DNA from 4 places in the Streptomyces sp. NBC_01381 genome. Region 1 is predicted to be linked to each of the others. Evidence: riboswitches for the same ligand, from Rfam matches in the RefSeq annotation. Region 1 holds a riboswitch; each other region holds the start of a gene.

Region 1 (3,328 bases):
CTCGGCACTGAGCAGCGCGGTCGTGCCGAAGAAGGAGGCGAAGACGCCACCGCGGTCGATGTCGCCGACGACGACGACGGGGAACCGGGCGGCCCGCGCGATCCCCATGTTCACAATGTCCGTACGCCGCAGATTGATCTCGGCGGGACTGCCCGCGCCTTCGCAGATCACGGCGTCATAGCTGCCCCGAAGTTCCTCAAGACATCCCACCACGGTCGAGAGCAACGCCTCCTGGCGCCCGCCGTGATAGCCACGCGCACTCATCTCGCCCACGGGCTTCCCCATGAGCACCACCTGACTGCTGCGGTCGCTGCCCGGCTTGAGCAGCACGGGATTCATCAGCGCGCTCGGCTCGACCCGGGCGGCCTGCGCCTGCATGGCCTGCGCCCGCCCGATCTCGGCGCCTTCGCGCGTGACGAAGGAGTTGAGCGACATGTTCTGCGCCTTGAACGGCGCGACGGAAACTCCTTTGCGAGCCAGCCACCGACAGATCCCGGCGGTGACGACGCTCTTCCCGGCGTCAGAGGTGGTTCCGGCAACAAGCAGCCCGCCACTCATGAGGTTCTCCTTGACTTGCTCTGCCGTCCTTGCTGTGGGCAGGCGTTCCGCAGGGCGGAACGGGTGGGCACAGTCCCAACTGCCGGGCTCCGCTTCGGACGGGCGGCCATGGCAACCCCCAGCGCCAGCAGCCCAACCCGCCGAGACAGCCGAACAGCCCGCTCGATGTCAGCCACGGCAACGGCACGCCCACCCCCATTGAGAACAGGCCGATGCTCAACCCGCCCCCCGTACGAGAGAGTCCCCCCGAGCCGCACCCCCAACGCCCCGGCAAAGGCCGCCTCAACGGGCCCAGCGTTGGGACTCGGATGCTTGGCGGCATCGTCACGCCAGGCCCGCAGCGCCCCGGAGGGCGAATCCCCCGCAGCAGCCGCCAGCAGGGCGGTCAGCCGAGCCCCCGGCCACCCCAGAACATCATCGAGCCGAGCAGACGCCCACCCGTACCGGAGGTACCTCGCGGACTTGTGCCCCACCATCGCGTCCAACGTGTTCACGGCCCGAAACCCGACAAGCCCCGGAACGCCCGCCAACGCCCCCCACACCAGCGCCCCCACGACGGCGTCGGACGTGTTCTCGGCGACGGACTCGACGACGGCCCGCGCGATGCCGTCGGCATCCAGCGCCTGCGGATCCCGCCCGCACAGATGCGGCAGCCACTCCCGCGCCACCTCGATGTCCCCCGCGGCGAGCGCCCCGCCGATGGCCCGCGCCTCACGCCCGAGCGAGGTCCCGCCGACCACGGCCCAGGTCGCGGCGGCGGTCAGCGCGACCGATCCGGCGCGCGAGTGGCGACGTACAAGAGAAGAGGCAAGGGCGGCGGCACCCGCAGCACCGCCGGCGCACACCACGGCATGCAGCGCGCCCCACCCGCGGTGATCCCGCCACAGGACACGCTCGACGGCACCCGCCGCACGCCCGAACGCGGCGACCGGATGCCCGCGGCGAGGATCACCGAGAAGCAGGTCACCGAGGAGCCCGGCGGCGGCGCCGTACGCGAAGTCGCGATCGGCACACACGGGTTCAGCCGACCGTTACGTGAAGGGGAGCGACGGGCCCGGCCTGGACAGGCGGGGGCACAGGAACCGGCAACGGGCGGCCGCGCATGGCGATATGTCCTCACTCAGGGTGTCCGCGCCCTGGTTCGACGTGATCGGCGGGCGAGAGTTCCTGGCTCACGGGGAGTCGTCTCCCCGGTGACAGTGGCGGGACCGCGCCGGATTCGCACCGGCTTCCTCTTCTGCCGCCGTAATGGCTCCGGCAGTCCACCACGCCCGCGAACGCCCGTCAACTCGCCTTTGACCTGCGACGGGAGAGTGTGCCAAGGCCCACATACGAAGGTGGGGTGCGGGACGCCGAAGCGTCTCGCACCCCACCTCGAACTCCGTCGTCAGGCGACGAACTCCGGCCGTCAGGCGACGATCAGATAGATCCCGTACGCCACCGCGGCCGCGCACAGCGCGAAGCACGCGTACGCGCCGGCGCGCGCCGCCGCAGCGTTGCCGCCCGCGGCGGAAGCGGCGCCGGAGGCGGCCGCCTCGTGCTTGGAGAGGCCGACGATGCCGAGGGTGAACAGGCCCACCAGGGCCACCGTCACCGCGAGGCTGACTCCGAAGACGGAGCCGAGAGCTGCCCAGTCGATGTCCATGCTGATCTGTCCTTACACCGTGGCAGGCCGGGCGGGGTCCGCCACGGAGCCGGTCGGGGCCGGGATGGTGGCCTTGACGTGGTCGTCGTCGGCGGCCGTCGCGGCGGCGCCGGTGGGCGGCGGCGTGACGGCGGCGATCGCGGTGGTCACGACGCCCGCGGGCTCCGCGTCGGAGCCGCCGATCTCGTCGTCCGCGACGTTCGTGTGGTCGACGGCGTTGCGCCGCGAGAGCACCCAGATGACGGCCGAGCCGCCGACCAGGAGCGCCGCGGTCGCCGCGATGCCCCAGGGGCCCTGCTTGGTGAGGAACTCGGCGCCCGCGCCGACCAGGCCGGCGGCCGGGAGCGTCAGACCCCAGGCGACGAACATCCGGGTCGCCGTGGACCAGCGGACCACACCGCCCTTGCGGCCCAGGCCCGCGCCCATCACGGCGCCGGAGCAGGACTGCGTGGTGGAGAGCGAGAAGCCGATGTGCGACGAGGCGAGGATGACCGTCGCGGCGCTGGTCTGGGCGGCGAAGCCCTGCTGCGGCTGGAGGTCGGTGAGGCCCTTGCCCATGGTGCGGATGATGCGCCAGCCGCCCAGGTAGGTGCCGAGCGCGATGGCCACACCGGCCGAGACGATGACCCACATCGGGGGGTTCGCGCCGGGGTTGAGGACGCCGCCGGTGACCAGGGCGAGCGTGATGATGCCCATGGTCTTCTGCGCGTCGTTCGTGCCGTGCGCCAGCGAGACGAGGCCGGCGGAGGCGATCTGGCCGGCGCGGTAGCCCTTGGCGGTCGACTTGGTGTCGGTGTTGCGGCCGATCCGGTACGTCAGGCGCGTGGCCGCCATCGCGGCGAGACCCGCCACGAGCGGCGCGGCGAGGGCCGGGATCAGGATCTTGGTGACGACGGTGCCGCCGTTGATCGACGACCAGCCCATCGACATGACGGCGGCGCCGATGAGGCCGCCGAAGAGTGCGTGGGAGGAACTGGAGGGCAGGCCCACCAGCCAGGTCAGCAGATTCCAGAGGATCGCGCCCACCAGGGCCGCGAATATGACCTCTGTCTTCAGTCCGTCCTCGTTGACGATGCCGCCAGAGATCGTCTTGGCGACTTCGACGGAGAGGAATGCTCCGACGAG
Region 2 (3,328 bases), 570 kb from region 1:
CCCCGCGCGGGTAGCAGCATCGAACGCTTCCGCCCCGCGCCCGGGCCCCGTGCATCGCATACTGGAACGTATGGAGACCGGCTCCCGCGAGTTCGTGCGGGCCGTCCCGCGGCTCGACGGCATGGTCGTGTCCGCGGTCGGCTACCGCACCACGGGCGAGCTGCCTGGCCTGCACCGCGGCCTGCCCTCCCCGTATCTCACCCTGATCTTCTCGTTCGACGGCCCGGTCGTCAGCGGCCTCACCCCCGAGCAGGCGGGCGGCGCCGACGCGATCAGCACGGACATCGTCCTCGGCGGTCTGCACCAGTCACCGGCGTACGTCGTCAAGCCCGAGCACGAGGCGGGCATCCAGCTCGCCGTGCATCCGCTCGCCGCCCGCGCCCTGTTCGGCGTACCGGCCGCCGAGCTCGCCGGTGACATCGTCACGTCCGGCACGGAGGTGATGGGGCGCCGCGCCGCCGACGTACGGGAGCTGCTGTGCGAGCGGGACACCTGGGAGGAGCGATTCGCCGCCCTGTCCGCCTACTTGAGGCAGCGGGTTGCCGCCGGCGACGCCCGCGGATCCGTCCGCCCCGAGGTCGCCGAGGCCTGGGCCTGGCTGGCCAGGCACCGGGGCGCGGGCACGATCGGCGGTCTCTCCCGGCACGTCGCGCTCAGCGAGCGCAGGCTCACCGCCCTCTTCCGCGCCGAGACGGGGATCGGCCCCAAGCAGGCCGCCCGCCTGATGCGCTTCCAGCGCGCGCGGAACACCGTCGTGCGCTCCGTCGCCGCGGGCGCCGCGCCCGATCTGGCGCGGGTCGCCGCGGACTGCGGCTATTTCGACCACTCCCACCTGGTGCGGGACTTCCGGCAGTACACCGGCACGAGCCCCAGCGGCTGGCTGGCCGAAGAGTGCCGGAATATCCAAGCCGGGAGCCATGGCGGAGGCGAAGAGTAGGAGCCATGAACACCACCGAGAAGCAGCAGACCCAGACCGCAGCCACCCCCGCGGGACGCGCCCCCGACGTCTGGCCGACCCTCCAGGCCCACGACGCACCCGCCCTGATCGACTTCCTCGTCGGCACGGTCGGCTTCCTGCGCACCGCCGTCTACGAGGACGGCGACCGCGTGGCCCACGCCGAGCTCGACTGGCCCGAGGGCGGGGCGATCATGCTCGGCTCGTACGACGAGAAGGCCGAGGCCTGGTGCCTCAAGCCGGGCACCTTCGGCGCGTACGTCGTCACGGACCATGTCGACGATCTCTATGGGCGCCTCACCGATGCCGGAGTGGAGATCATCCGCGAGATCGAGGACCAGCCGTACGGCAGCCGGGAGTTCGCCATCGCCGACCCCGAGGGCAACAAGTGGTCCTTCGGCACCTACCGCGGCTCGCCCCGGCCCGCGTGATAATTTGCGCACGCCAGTCAAACCCACACCAGGGCCAGGGAATCCGGTGCGAATCCGGAACTGACGCGCAGCGGTGAGGGGGAACGGGCGGGGCCACGGCCACTGGGCGTCCACGGACGCCTGGGAAGGCGCCCCGCCCGGCCGATCCCCGAGTCCGAAGACCTGCTGGCACCTCTGTCCGCGCACCGGGCGGCGGAGGTGATCAAGCAGGCCAGGCTCCGCGTATGAGCCATGAGACTCAAGGGATCGTGTGTCCTCCACAGCCCGTCGTGTACGTATACCCGTCCTCCTCGGCATGGCCCTGGCCGTCACGCTGACCTCCTGCGGTGGCTCGTCGACGCCCTCCACCACGGACAAGAAGGCTGCCGGCTACCCGCTGACCCTCACCTCCTGCGGCAAGAAGTCGCAGATCGAGGCGCCGCCGCGGCGGGCGGTCTCCCTCGACCAGGGCTCCACGGAGATCCTGCTCTCCCTCGGCCTCGCCGACCGCATGGCAGGCACCGGCACCTGGACCGACCCGGTCCTGAAGGGCCTGGAGAAGGACAACGCCAAGGTCCCCCGGCTCTCCGACCGCTACCCGTCCTTCGAGAAGGTCCTCGCCCAGGAGCCGGACTTCGTGACCGCCTCCTTCCTGGCGACGGTGAGCAAGGGCGGCGTCGCCGACCGCGCCAAGTTCACCGAGCTCGGCGTCCCCTCGTACGTCTCGCCCACCGACTGCGCGGGCAAGGACAACACCGGCGACGGCGACGGCAGCCGCGTCAAGGCGCTCACCATGGACACGGTGTACGGCGAAGTGCGCGACCTGGCGCGGGCGTTCGGGGTCCAGAAGCGCGGCGAGCGCCTGGTCGCCGGCTTGAAGTCCCGCCTGGCGAAGGCCAAGCAGGGCATCGACGCCTCCGACACGACGCTCCTCTACTGGTTCTCCGACTCCAAGGCCCCCTACATAGCGGGCTGCTGCGGCGCCCCCGGCATCATCACGCGCGAGCTCGGCGCCAAGAACGTCTTCGACGACACCCGCGAGGAGTGGCCCCAGATCAACTGGGAGACGGTGGCGGACCGTGACCCCGACGTCCTGGTCATCGGCGACCTCACCCGCAAGTCGCAGACGGCCGAGAGCGCGAAGAAGAAGATCGAGTTCCTGGAGTCCAACCCGGTCACCAAGAATCTGACCGCCGTGAAGAAGAAGCGGTACGTCCTGCTCAGCGGCCAGGCGATGAACCCCACGATCCGGACGGTGGACGGAGTGGAGCAAGTGGCGGACGCACTACGCGAGTTCGGGCTCGCCAAGTGACGCTCGCGCGGGGCGCCCTGCTGTGGGCGGCGGGCGTCGCCGCGCTCGCGCTCTCCGTGGCGGTGGCCGTCACCATCGGCCCCGCCGCCATCTCCGTACCGGATGTGTTCTCGGCGGTCGTGGCGCACCTCGGCGGGGGAGAGACGGGGCTCACGCCGCTGCGGGACGGCATCGTCTGGAACCTGCGGATGCCGCGCACCCTGCTCGCCGCGGTGTGCGGCGCGGGCCTCGCGGTCTGCGGGACGGTCCTCCAGTCCCTGCTGCGCAACCCGCTCGCGGACCCCTTCGTCCTCGGCGTCTCCTCCGGGGCGTCCACGGGAGCCGTCGTGGTCGTCGTCCTCGGGGTCGGTGGGGGAGTCGTGTCGGTCTCGGCGGGCGCCTTCGCCGGCGCCCTGTGCTCCTTCGCCCTGGTCCTGCTGCTCAGCCATGCGCTGGGCGGGAGCGCCGACCGCGTCGTGCTCTCCGGCGTCGCGGCCATGCAGCTGTTCTCGGCGCTCACCTCGTTCGTGATCCTGACGGCGGCCGACGCGGAGACGACGCGCGGGGTGCTGTTCTGGCTGCTCGGCTCGCTCAGCGGGGTGGGCTGGACGGACGTATGGATCTGCGCCGCGGTCCTCCTGGCGGCGCTCACCGTCTGCCTGGCGCAGGCCC
Region 3 (3,328 bases), on a different contig from region 1:
ACGGCCTCGCCATCGACTTCACCGGGCCCGCCGCCGCCAATCTCGACGATCTCGCGGCCGTCGGCGGTCTGCCCGGCAAGCGTCTTGTCGCCGGCGTCGTCGACGGCCGCAATGTGTGGATCAACGACCTGGGGAAGTCCCTGGCCGTGCTCGGTACGTTGCTCGGGCTCGCCGGGCGGGTCGACGTGGCCGCCTCCTGCTCCCTGCTGCACGTCCCGCTGGACGCCGACGCCGAGCAGGGGCTTGATCCGCAGATCGCCCGCTGGCTTGCCTTCGCCCGGCAGAAGACCGGTGAGATCGCCACCCTCACCCGCGACCCGGTGGTGCGCGCCCGCGCCGCGGCCGTCACCGACGCGGACACCCGCCGTTCCCAGACGTACGCCGAGCGGGTCGCCGCCCGGCGCGAACGGCCGCCTGCCGCTGTTGCCGACGACGTCCATCGGCTCCTTCCCGCAGACCGGCGAACTGCCCACTGCCCGCGCCGACTTGCGTGCCGGACGCATCGGCACGGCCACGTACGAGGAGCGCATCGTGGCCGAGATCCGCGAGGTCATCGCCTTCCAGGAGAAGACCGGCACCGACGTCCTGGTGCACGGCGAGCCCGAACGCAACGACATGGTCCAGTCCTACGGGACGCGCCATGTCTTCCGCCGATCCTGGCCGGCGACATCTCCCACCCCGAGCCGATGACGGTGCGTTGGACCGCGTACGCCCAGCCCCTCGCCGACACCGCCCGCCAGGTCGCGCTCGCGCTGCGCGAGACGCTGCCGCTGCGCGCCGCCCACCACGGCGGGTATCTCGCCTCGGCCACCGAGTCCTTCCGGCTCGGCACGAGCGGCGTACGGCCGGACAGCCAGATCCACACCGACATGTGCTACGCCGAGTCCGGCGACATCCGCCCGCTCGCACATGCAGGTCGCCGGCGAACTCGCCGCGTCCGGCTATCCCCCCGGACCGCGGTCTGAAGACCCGGGGCTGGACCGAGGTCCGCGCCGCCCTCGAGAACCTGGTCGGCGCCGCGCGCGAGCTCCGCTCCACCCTCTGACCAGGGGCGTACGCGGTGGTGGTGTGCGCTTGCGTGTGCCACCGCCGCGCCCGCCGTGCGAGTTGTCAGGCCCCACGTGGCGCACTAGTGTCACCACGCCTTGGTGCTCGGGAAATCCGGTGTGATGCCGGTGCGGCCCTCGCCACTGTGATCGGGAAAGTCCGGCTCCGGCCCCCTGTGGGGGCAGCCACTGGGTACTCACGTGCCCGGGAAGGCGGAGTCCGGGCGGTACGACCCGTCAGCCAGGAGACCGGTCAAGGCGCGTTGTCCATCCACGAGGTGCTGGAGAGGTCTGTTCCGCCATGCACATAGCCGAGGGTTTCCTCCCCCCGGCGCACGCGATCGCCTGGAGTGTCGCGTCCGCGCCGTTCGTCGTCCACGGAGTCCGTTCCCTCACCCGTGAAGTCAAGGAGCACCCCGAGAGCACCCTGCTCCTCGGCGCGTCCGGAGCCTTCACCTTTGTCCTCTCCGCCCTGAAAATCCCTTCTGTCACGGGCAGTTGCTCGCATCCGACGGGCACCGGGCTCGGCGCGATTCTCTTCCGGCCGCCGATCATGGCGGTGCTCGGCACCATCACACTTCTGTTCCAGGCTCTGTTGCTCGCCCACGGCGGGCTCACCACGCTCGGCGCCAATGTGTTCTCCATGGCGATCATCGGGCCATGGGCCGGGTACGCCGTCTACCGGCTCCTGAAGAGATACGACGTACCGCTCATGGTGGCCGTGTTCTTCGGGGCGTTCGTCGCCGACCTGTCGACGTACTGCGTCACCAGCGTCCAGCTGGCCCTGGCGTTCCCCGACCCCTCCAGCGGATTCATCGGCGCCCTGGGCAAGTTCGGCGGCATCTTCGCCGTCACGCAGATCCCCTTGGCGGTCAGCGAGGGACTGCTCACCGTCCTGGTGATGCGGCTCCTCGTGCAGTCCAGCAAGGGCGAGCTCACCCGGCTCGGCGTGCTGCTTCAGGGCAAGAAGTCCGAGACGGAGGCCAGTGCCTGATGAGCCGCAACGCGAAGATCAACACCCTGCTCCTGGTCATCGTCGCCGCACTCGCGGTGCTGCCCCTGGTCCTCGGCCTCGGCGACGACAAGGAAGAGCCGTTCACCGGCGCCGACGCCCAGGCCGAGACGGCGATCGCCGAGAACGACCCCGAGTACGAGCCGTGGTTCTCGCCCCTGTACGAACCCCCGTCCGGGGAGATCGAATCGGCGCTCTTCTCCCTGCAGGCGGCGCTCGGCGCGGGCGTCCTCGCCTACTACTTCGGGCTGCGCAAGGGGCGCCGCCAGGGTGCCGAACGTGCGCGGGCGGAGGCCGCCGACGCCGAGCCGTCCACGGATGCGGACGCGGACGCGGATGTGGATGGGGATGCGGACGTGGGCGCTGAGGGCACCCGGCCCAAGACCGAGCAGGTCTGATCCGGCGTGCTGCCCATCGACGCGGCGGCGCACAGCAGTCGCTGGCGCCGCCGTCATCCCGTGGACAAGGCCGTGCTCGGGCTCGGTCTCACCGCCCTCGCGGTCTCCCTGCCGCCCTGGCCGGGCGCCGCCCTTGTCCTGGTCGCCGCGCTCGCCGTGCTGCTCGGCCCGGCGGGCGTGCCGCCCCGCAAGCTGTGGCGCGCCTACCGCGTACCGCTCGGCTTCTGCGTCACCGGCGCCCTGAGCCTGCTCATCCAGATCGCAGGACCAGGAGGGTTCATCACGCTCGCCGACGGCGGTCCGGCGCGCGCGGGCGGTCTGCTCCTGCGCACCTCCGCGGCCTCCCTTGGCGTCCTGCTCTTCGCCTTCACCACGCCGATGTCGGACCTGCTGCCCCGCCTGGTCAAGGCGGGCGTGCCGGCACCCGTTGTGGACGTGGCGCTCGTCACGTACCGGATGAGCTTTCTGCTTCTGGACTCCATGACGCGGATCCGTCAGGCGCAGGCCGCGCGGCTCGGGCACACGACCCGGGCCGCCGCCTGGCGGTCGCTCGCCGGGCTCGGCGCCACCGCGTTCGTGCGGGCCTTCGACCGGGCGAGCCGGCTGCAGGCGGGCCTCGCCGGACGGGGTTACGACGGGACGCTGCGGGTCCTTGTGCCCGAGGCCCGGGTCTCCCGGCCCTTCGTGACCGTGAGCGCGGCACTTCTCGTGGCCCTGGTGGCCCTCACCCTCGTACTCGAAAGGCTTCTTCCATGAGCGAGCCGAGCGCTCCTCCCATGCCGCCGGGCGAGTCCCTGGTGGCTCTGCGCGCGGCTTCGTACGCGTACGAGGACGGCCCCACCGTGCTCGACGGCCTGGACTTCGACATCGTC
Region 4 (3,328 bases), on a different contig from region 1:
GCAGACCACCGAACTGCGTACCGCCCGCGCCGACCTGCGCAACGGACGCATCGACACCGCGGGTTACGAGGAGCGCATCAAGACTGAAATCCAGGAGGTCATCTCCTTCCAGGAGAAGACCGGCATCGACGTCCTGGTGCACGGCGAGCCCGAACGCAACGACATGGTCCAGTACTTCGCCGAACAGCTGACGGGCTACCTGGCCACGCAGCACGGCTGGGTCCAGTCGTACGGCACCCGTTATGTGCGACCGCCGGTCCTCGCCGGGGACATCTCCCGGCCCGAGCCGATGACGGTGCGCTGGACCTCGTACGCCCAGTCCCTGACGTCGAAGCCGGTCAAGGGCATGCTCACCGGTCCTGTCACCATGCTCGCCTGGTCCTTCGTCCGCGACGACCAGCCCCTCGGCGACACCGCCCGCCAGGTCGCCCTCGCCCTGCGCGACGAGGTCAACGACCTGGAGGCGGCGGGCACTTCGGTCATCCAGGTCGACGAGCCCGCCCTGCGCGAGACGCTGCCGTTGCGAGCGGCCGACCACCCCGCCTACCTGGACTGGGCCACGGAATCCTTCCGCCTCAGCACCAGCGGCGTACGCGACGAGACCCAGATCCACACGCACATGTGCTACGCCGAGTTCGGCGACATCGTCCAGGCCATCGACGACCTCGACGCCGACGTCATCAGTCTGGAAGCCGCGCGCTCGCACATGCAGGTCGCCCGGGAGCTGGCCGCGCACGGTTACCCCCGAGAGGCCGGACCCGGCGTCTACGACATCCACTCCCCGCGCGTGCCAAGCACCGAGGAAGCGGCCGCTCTGCTGCGTACAGGACTGGAAGCCATCCCGGCCGAGCGGCTGTGGGTCAACCCCGACTGCGGCCTGAAGACCCGCGGCTGGACCGAGACCAGGGCATCCCTGGAGAACCTGGTCACCGCGGCCCGCACCGTACGGTCGGAACTTCCGGAGTCCTGAGGTGAGCCGAGGGCCGGGAGGGGCTGCCTGCTCCTCCCGGCCCTCCTCCCGATGGGGTCACTGTTCGTCCGCCGCAGGGGGGAAGGCGCAGCTGTGAAGAGGGAGCCACGTCATGTGGTCGTCGACGGCGAGCCGTTGGTGGCCCTGACCGACCACGACTTGGAGAACTTGCTGGCCATGCGCAGGCAGCTCGGCGCCCAAGGCGTCAGGCTGCGCTCCGTGAGAGACGCTTTGGCCGATCTGACGGACTTCGTCGAAGAGTTGGGCGACGCGCTCGCGGAAGACGGCCGGAGTGACGATCTCGACGGTCTGCTCGCCGACCTGCCGGAGCGTGTCCGACGCGCGCGCAGAGTCGCCGGCGGCCGGGGCGCCAAGCTCCGCAACGAGCCCTGACCGACCCCGGGAACCCGCTAGTAAGGCTTACCTTAGTAAGTCGCGCATCGCAAGCGTGCGACACAACATCTGGCCGGCCTTGCCGCCGCGCCAACTAGATGTAGTGTTGCCCTCGCTGGTGGTTCGCCGGGTACTCACGTGTCCGGCGAGGCAAGAGGGAACCCGGTGGAAATCCGGGACTGCCCCGCAGCGGTGAGCGGGAACGACCGCCGTCACACGCACTGAGCCGCATGAACGGGGCTTGGGAAGCGACGGCCAGTAGGAACTCTCCGGACACGGAGAGTGCGCCCGTGAGTCCGAAGACCTGCCACTGGTGCGTACGCCGACCGGCGGTGTGCGCGCTCCGAGGCCCCGAGGGAGGGCCGCGTGGCCGTCGTTCGGACTTCCGGTCCGGTGTGCCCTCGTGTGCCGCCGTCCCGATGCCCGCCTCGCGCGCCGCCCTCTCCCCACCCGGTCCTCGGACTTGAGACGGGAACGAGCGAGAGGAGGCGAGGCTGATGTGCCGTCTCGTGTATTTCTCCAGCGTCTCGGAGAACACCAAGCGTTTCGTCGAGAAGCTGGGCCTGCCCGCGACACGCATTCCCCTGCACCCGCGTCGCGACGGCATGCCCGAGGTCACCGACCCGTACGTGCTGATCGTGCCGACCTACGGCGGCGGCGAGCGCGCGGGAGCGGTGCCCAAGCAGGTGATCCGCTTCCTGAACATCGAGGCCAACCGGGAGCTCCTGCGCGGGGTCATCGCTTCCGGCAACACCAACTTCGGCGCGGACTACTGCCTGGCCGGCCGGGTCATCTCGGCCAAATGCGGGGTCCCGGAGCTGTACCGATTCGAACTCCTCGGCACGGACCAGGACGTCCGCGCCGTCAGGGAAGGACTGCAGACGTTTTGGACACGACACTCAGCGACGGGGCAACTGGAGCGGACGAGGCGAGTGGCATGAGCACCCTCACCACGGCGGTCACGATTCCCGCGGCACAGGAGCGCGAGTCGGTCGGGACGCGCAAGGACTACCACGCGCTCAACGCGATGCTGAACCTGTACGACTGCGACGGCCGCATCCAGTTCGACCAGGACCGCGAGGCCGTGCGCCAGTACTTCCTCCAGCACGTGAACCCCCAGACGGTGGAGTTCCCGACGCTGCGGGAGAAGATCGACTACCTGATCGACAACGACTACTACGAAGCCGATCCGATCCGGCGCTACGACTGGGCGTTCCTGGAGGGCCTGTACCGGCAGGCTTACGCCCACGAGCACCGATTCCGCACCTTCCTCGGCGCCTTCAAGTACTACACCTCGTACACGCTGAAGACCTTCGACGGCTCCCGCTACCTGGAGCGGTACGAGGACCGGGTCGTCGCCACCGCCCTGTATCTCGGCGCCGGCGACGAGCAGTTGGCCTCCCGGCTCGTGGACGAGATGATGACCGGCCGCTTCCAGCCGGCCACGCCCACCTTCCTCAACGCCGGAAAGGCCCAGCGCGGCGAGCTGGTCTCCTGCTTCCTCCTGCGCGTGGAGGACAACCTGGAGTCGATCGGCCGGGGCATCAACTCCGCGCTGCAGCTGTCCAAGCGCGGCGGCGGCGTCGCACTGCTCCTGACGAACCTGCGCGAGCAGGGCGCCCCGATCAAGAAGATCGAGAACCAGTCGTCCGGTGTCGTGCCGGTGATGAAGCTGCTCGAGGACTCCTTCTCGTACGCCAACCAGCTCGGCGCGCGACAGGGTGCGGGCGCCGTGTACCTGCACGCCCACCACCCGGACATCATGCGGTTCCTGGACACCAAGCGGGAGAACGCGGACGAGAAGATCCGCATCAAGACCCTCTCCCTCGGCGTCGTCGTCCCCGACATCACCTTCGAACTCGCCAAGCGCAACGAGGACATGCACCTGTTCTCGCCCTACGACGTGGAGCGCGAGTACGGAAAGCCGCTCTCCGACCTGTCGGTCAGCGAGCACTACGACGATCT

The links. A riboswitch is a leader RNA that binds a small molecule or an ion and turns the genes downstream of it on or off. The one in region 1 is predicted to bind cobalamin.
Region 2: another riboswitch for cobalamin. It lies ahead of OG453_RS13575 (ABC transporter substrate-binding protein); the one in region 1 lies ahead of OG453_RS16090 (cobalamin biosynthesis protein).
Region 3: another riboswitch for cobalamin. It lies ahead of OG453_RS28565 (energy-coupling factor ABC transporter permease); the one in region 1 lies ahead of OG453_RS16090 (cobalamin biosynthesis protein).
Region 4: another riboswitch for cobalamin. It lies ahead of nrdI (class Ib ribonucleoside-diphosphate reductase assembly flavoprotein NrdI); the one in region 1 lies ahead of OG453_RS16090 (cobalamin biosynthesis protein).

Annotation. Positions count from the first base shown of each region.
Region 1 covers NZ_JAPEPI010000001.1:3,454,575-3,457,902, forward strand. The annotation lists gene OG453_RS16085 (cobyric acid synthase) at 1-558, opposite strand, end outside; gene OG453_RS16090 (cobalamin biosynthesis protein) at 555-1,574, opposite strand; cobalamin riboswitch at 1,697-1,848, opposite strand; gene OG453_RS16095 (hypothetical protein) at 1,967-2,203, opposite strand; gene OG453_RS16100 (inorganic phosphate transporter) at 2,216-3,328, opposite strand, start outside.
Region 2 covers NZ_JAPEPI010000001.1:2,880,115-2,883,442, forward strand. The annotation lists gene OG453_RS13565 (helix-turn-helix domain-containing protein) at 71-937, shown strand; gene OG453_RS13570 (VOC family protein) at 943-1,386, shown strand; cobalamin riboswitch at 1,384-1,571, shown strand; gene OG453_RS13575 (ABC transporter substrate-binding protein) at 1,682-2,677, shown strand; gene OG453_RS13580 (iron ABC transporter permease) at 2,674-3,328, shown strand, end outside.
Region 3 covers NZ_JAPEPI010000002.1:1,518,989-1,522,316, forward strand. The annotation lists partial or broken gene OG453_RS28560 (5-methyltetrahydropteroyltriglutamate--homocysteine S-methyltransferase) at 1-1,045, shown strand, start outside; cobalamin riboswitch at 1,130-1,319, shown strand; gene OG453_RS28565 (energy-coupling factor ABC transporter permease) at 1,348-2,040, shown strand; gene OG453_RS28570 (energy-coupling factor ABC transporter substrate-binding protein) at 2,040-2,456, shown strand; gene cbiQ (cobalt ECF transporter T component CbiQ) at 2,463-3,212, shown strand; gene OG453_RS28580 (energy-coupling factor ABC transporter ATP-binding protein) at 3,209-3,328, shown strand, end outside.
Region 4 covers NZ_JAPEPI010000003.1:630,320-633,647, reverse strand. The annotation lists gene metE (5-methyltetrahydropteroyltriglutamate--homocysteine S-methyltransferase) at 1-970, shown strand, start outside; gene OG453_RS41200 (hypothetical protein) at 1,064-1,363, shown strand; cobalamin riboswitch at 1,466-1,690, shown strand; gene nrdI (class Ib ribonucleoside-diphosphate reductase assembly flavoprotein NrdI) at 1,861-2,304, shown strand; gene nrdE (class 1b ribonucleoside-diphosphate reductase subunit alpha) at 2,301-3,328, shown strand, end outside.